2 regions of the Actinoplanes sp. NPDC051343 genome follow, and region 1 is predicted to be linked to the other one. Evidence: riboswitches for the same ligand, from Rfam matches in the RefSeq annotation. Region 1 holds a riboswitch; the other holds the start of a gene.
The links. A riboswitch is a leader RNA that binds a small molecule or an ion and turns the genes downstream of it on or off. The one in region 1 is predicted to bind thiamine pyrophosphate.
Positions count from the first base shown of each region.

Region 2: another riboswitch for thiamine pyrophosphate. It lies ahead of thiE (thiamine phosphate synthase); the one in region 1 lies ahead of ACIA5C_RS29695 (ECF transporter S component).

Region 1 covers NZ_JBITEL010000009.1:357,997-360,189, forward strand. The annotation lists gene ACIA5C_RS29690 (alpha/beta fold hydrolase) at 1-706, opposite strand, end outside; TPP riboswitch at 763-872, shown strand; gene ACIA5C_RS29695 (ECF transporter S component) at 909-1,481, shown strand; gene ACIA5C_RS29700 (ABC transporter ATP-binding protein) at 1,500-2,193, shown strand, end outside.
Region 2 covers NZ_JBITEL010000010.1:161,083-163,275, forward strand. The annotation lists gene thiO (glycine oxidase ThiO) at 1-634, opposite strand, end outside; gene thiE (thiamine phosphate synthase) at 631-1,209, opposite strand; TPP riboswitch at 1,200-1,311, opposite strand; gene ACIA5C_RS30865 (ABC-F family ATP-binding cassette domain-containing protein) at 1,348-2,193, opposite strand, start outside.

The DNA.
Region 1 (2,193 bases):
CGGTGATCCGGAAGACCGGGTCGCGGTCGCTCCAGATGTACGTCGTCGGCACGGTGACCACGCCCATGCTCCGCAGGGCTTTGGGGCTGAGCGCGCGGTACCAGTTCAGGCCGCCGGTCAGCCGGCCCGGCTCACGCATCGCGTCGGCGTAGAGCGCCGCCCGCTCGCCGATCGCGCGCATCATGCTCTTGAGCAGGGCACCGTTGCCGGCCAGCAGCGCCCGCTCGGAGCCTGGCGAACGGAAAAAGGCCTGATAGACGAAGCGGGCGCGCTGGGTCGGGCGTACCCGGAGGGCGAGGCCGAGCGCACGCGGGTGCGGCACCGAGATCGCGGTCAGCGAGCGCACCCGCTCCGGGTGCTGACCGGCCACCAGCCACGCCACCTGCGCACCCCAGTCGTGGCCGACCACGTGGGCCGACTCGAGGCCGAGGGCCTCGATCACGGCGACCGCATCCGCGGTCGGCTCGGCCAGGCGGTAGTCGGCGACCGCCGCCGGGCGCGCGCCGGGCGAATAGCCGCGCTGATCGAGGGCGTACGTGCGCAGGCCGGCCGCGTGCAGCCGGGGCAGGATCAGGTCGAACTCGCGGTGGTCCTGCGGGAAGCCGTGCAGCAGCAGGATCGGCTGCCCGTCGGCGGGTCCACCCTCGAAGACGTCGAAGGTCAGCCCGCGCGCCTTGATCTCCCGGCGCGTCGTCGCCACCCGCATGTGATCACTCCCTCGCTGTCACAACCCGTCAACCGGTGTTAGCGTCATCGAAACTAGCAATCCGACAGGGGAGCGCACAGCGCTGAGAGTGCGAGCCGACCAGGCCCGCAGACCCTCGAACCTGATCTGGGTAATGCCAGCGCAGGAAGTTCGGTCTTGATCGAGCGTGCGTCTTCTCCCGGTACCCGCTGGGAGGCAAATTATGAACAACCGTTGGCGAACCATCGACATCGTGATCGCATCCATCATCGCGGTCGCGTTCGGCGTCATCTTCTGGGCCTGGAACTTTCTCTGGAACGGCCCGGCCGACGCCATCCCCCTGCCCGGACGGGCCGTCATCTACGGCATGTGGCTCGTCCCGGCCGTACTCGGCGCGCTGATCGTCCGCAAGCCGGGCGCGGCGTTCTACACCCTGACCCTGGCCGCGCTGGTGTCGGTCGCGATCGGCACCAGCTGGGGCTGGACCCTGGTCGTACAGGGCCCGCTGGAAGCGCTCGGCGGCGAACTGGCCTTCGCACTGTTCCTCTACAAGGTGTGGCGGCTCCCGGTGGCGCTGCTCTCGGGCGCACTGGCCGGGCTCGTCGCCTCGATCTACGACGTGTTCGTCTGGTACCCGGGCACTTCGTGGGCGAGCATGCGGATCCCGTACATCCTGATCACCGCGGCGTCCTCGCTGGTGATCGCCGGCCTGGGCAGTGCCCTCCTGGTCAAGGCGCTCGCACAGACCGGGGTCCTGGACCGCTTCGCCGCGGGCCGGGAACGGGCGCTGGTCTGAACCGGGCCTGTTCAAACCATGAGTGAGGTCGTGCTTCGCGGGTTCGGGTGGCGGCATGCCGGCCGCCGCGCCTGGGCGATCCGCGACGTCGACCTGCAGATCGCGCACGGCGAGCGGGTGCTGCTGCTCGGGCCCTCCGGGGCCGGCAAGAGCACCCTGCTCGCCGCGCTGGCCGGCCTGCTGCCCGACGACTCCGGCGAATCGGAGGGGACGGTCGAGGTCGACGGCCTCGACCCGCGCAAGGCCCGGGAACGCGTCGGCATCCTGTTCCAGGACCCGCAGACCCAGCTGGTGATGGCCCGCAGCGGCGACGACGTCGCGTTCGGACTGGAAAACCGGGGGGTGCGGGAGGCCGACATCTGGCCCCGGGTCAGCGACGCCCTCGACCGGGTCGGCTTCCCCTACCCGATCACCCGCCCGACCGCCGCGCTTTCCGGCGGCGAGGCGCAGCGCCTGGCGCTGGCCGGGGTCCTGGCGATGCGTCCCGGGCTGGTGCTGCTCGACGAGCCGACAGCCAACCTCGACCCGGCGGGCGCCTCGCTGGTGCGGGAGGCGATCGTCCGGTCCGGTGTCTCCGACGCCACCCTGATCATCGTCGAGCACCGGGTCGCCGAGGCCCTCCCGCTGGTCGACCGGGTGGTGGCGCTCGAGCCGGGCGGCGGGGTGCGCGCCGACGGCGCACCCGAGGTGGTCTTCGCCGCCTACGGCGACC
Region 2 (2,193 bases), on a different contig from region 1:
CGTCGACCGTCGCCTCGATCACGTGCCGGAGCAGCCCGGGTTCGCCGCGCAGCCGGAGCACCTGGCCTTTGACCGGCCGGATCGGCAGGCCGGTGAGCGCCGCCGTGCCGCAGCCCGCCGCCACCACGACCGTCGGCGCGCCGGCCTCGTCGAGCGTCGACAGCCGCTTGGTGACGATCCGGTCGCCGAGCCGCTCCCGCAGCGCCGCCACGACCCGGCGCGGGTCGACCTGGCAATCGGCCGGCCGGTGCACGCCGGCCCGCACCCGCGGCGACAGGGCCGGCTCGAGTTCGCGCAGGCGGGAGGGCCGCAGGGCCGGCGAAGGCCACTCCCGCGCGGCCACGGCGACGTCGTCGGCCGTGACGGCGAGGCTCAGCGTGCCCGTCTCGTCGTAGCCCACGTCGACGCCGAGCGAGGCCGCGAACGACGACCAGCGCTCGGCGGACGACGACATCAGCCGGACCAGGGCCGGTGTCTCGAAGGCCGCCTCCCCGCCCGGCGCGAGCATGCCGGCGGCGACGTTCCAGGCGCCGTACTCACCGTCGTCGAAGATCGTGACGTCGGCGCCGTTGTCCACCAGCCGCGAGGCGATGGACAGGCCGATGATCCCGCCGCCGACCACCGCGACGCTCACGACAGCGCCTTCAGGAACGAGGTGGTGGCACCGACCGGGTCGGCCGCGATCGCCGAGACCACGGCCACCCCGTAGGTCCGGAGTTCCGGCACCCGGTCGACGGTGATCCCGCCGATCGCGATCACCGGGATCTCGGGCGCCGCGGCGGCCGCGGCGCCGGCCACCGCCGGCCCCATGGGCGGCGGCAGGCCATCCTTTGTGGACGTGGCGAAGACCGGACCGAGCCCGACATAGGAAGCACCATCGGCAACCGCGCGACGGATGTCCGCAAGGTCGCGACAAGTGCCTCCGACGACGGCCGTCGGACCGAGAAGCCGCCGAGCCACCGAAACCGGTAGATCGGACGACCCCACGTGAACGCCATCGGCCCCGACGGCCAGCGCCACCTCGACCCGATCATCGATCAGGCACAACGCGCCGGCCGTGCGGCACAACGGCAACGCGGCCAGCGCCAACTCGTAGGCCAGCCGAGAGGACGACTTGACCCGGATCTGGATCGCAACCGGGCCGAGCCCGACCACCGCCCGCACGACGTCCAGCGAGTCGGTGATGATGTGCAACCGAGGAAACACCACACGCTCCTCCCTGCGCCGGCATGACCCGGATCAGGTTCGACGGTCGGGGGCCGCAACAGCCCCCCTCTCAGCCCGGTGCACCGGACTCCCGTGGGGTTGGTTCTTCCTCGGACCATAACCGGCCCGCGACCGAAAGCGCTAGCGCACTTCCCAAACTGGCTGTGGTGTCTCGACCACCTCTCCGTCACCCTGGAACAGCACGAACCGATCGAACGACCGGGTGAACCAGCGGTCGTGGGTCACCGCGATCACCGTGCCCTCGAACGCCATCAACCCTTCCTCGAGCGCCTCGGCCGAGGCCAGGTCGAGGTTGTCGGTCGGCTCGTCGAGCAGCAACAACGTCGCGCCGGAGAGCTCGAGCAGCAGCACCAGGAACCGTGCCTGCTGCCCGCCCGAGAGCGTGCCGAACTTCTGGTCGCCCTGCGCGGCCAGCTCATATCGGTTGAGGGCCTTCATCGCCCCGGCCCGATCGCGCCCGGAGCGATGTTCGTCACCCCGCCACAGGATCTCGACCAACGTCCGGTCGACCAGTTCCGGCCGATCGTGGGTCTGCGAGAAGTGCCCCGGTCGCACCCGGGCGCCCAGCCGAGCCACACCGTTGTGCTTCACGTGGGCCAGCGGCGCCCCGTCGACCGGCTGATTTTCGACGTCGGGGCTGGTGCCGCCGGCCGCCAGCAGCCGCAGGAAATGCGACTTGCCGGTGCCGTTCGCCCCGAGCACGGCCACGCGGTCGCCGTACCAGATCTCCAGATCGAACGGGAACGTCAGGTTTTCCATCTCGAGATCCGAGCAGATCACGGCCCGCTTGGCCGTACGCCCGCCGCGCAGATCCATCCGCAGCGACTGGTCCTTGGGCGGCAGCGGCGGCGGGCCGGCCTCCTCGAACTTGCGCAACCGGGTCTGCGCCGACTGGTAGCGCGACGCCATGTCGGAGTTGTACGCCGCCTTCTGCTTGTACATCAGCATCAGCTCGCGCAGCTTCTC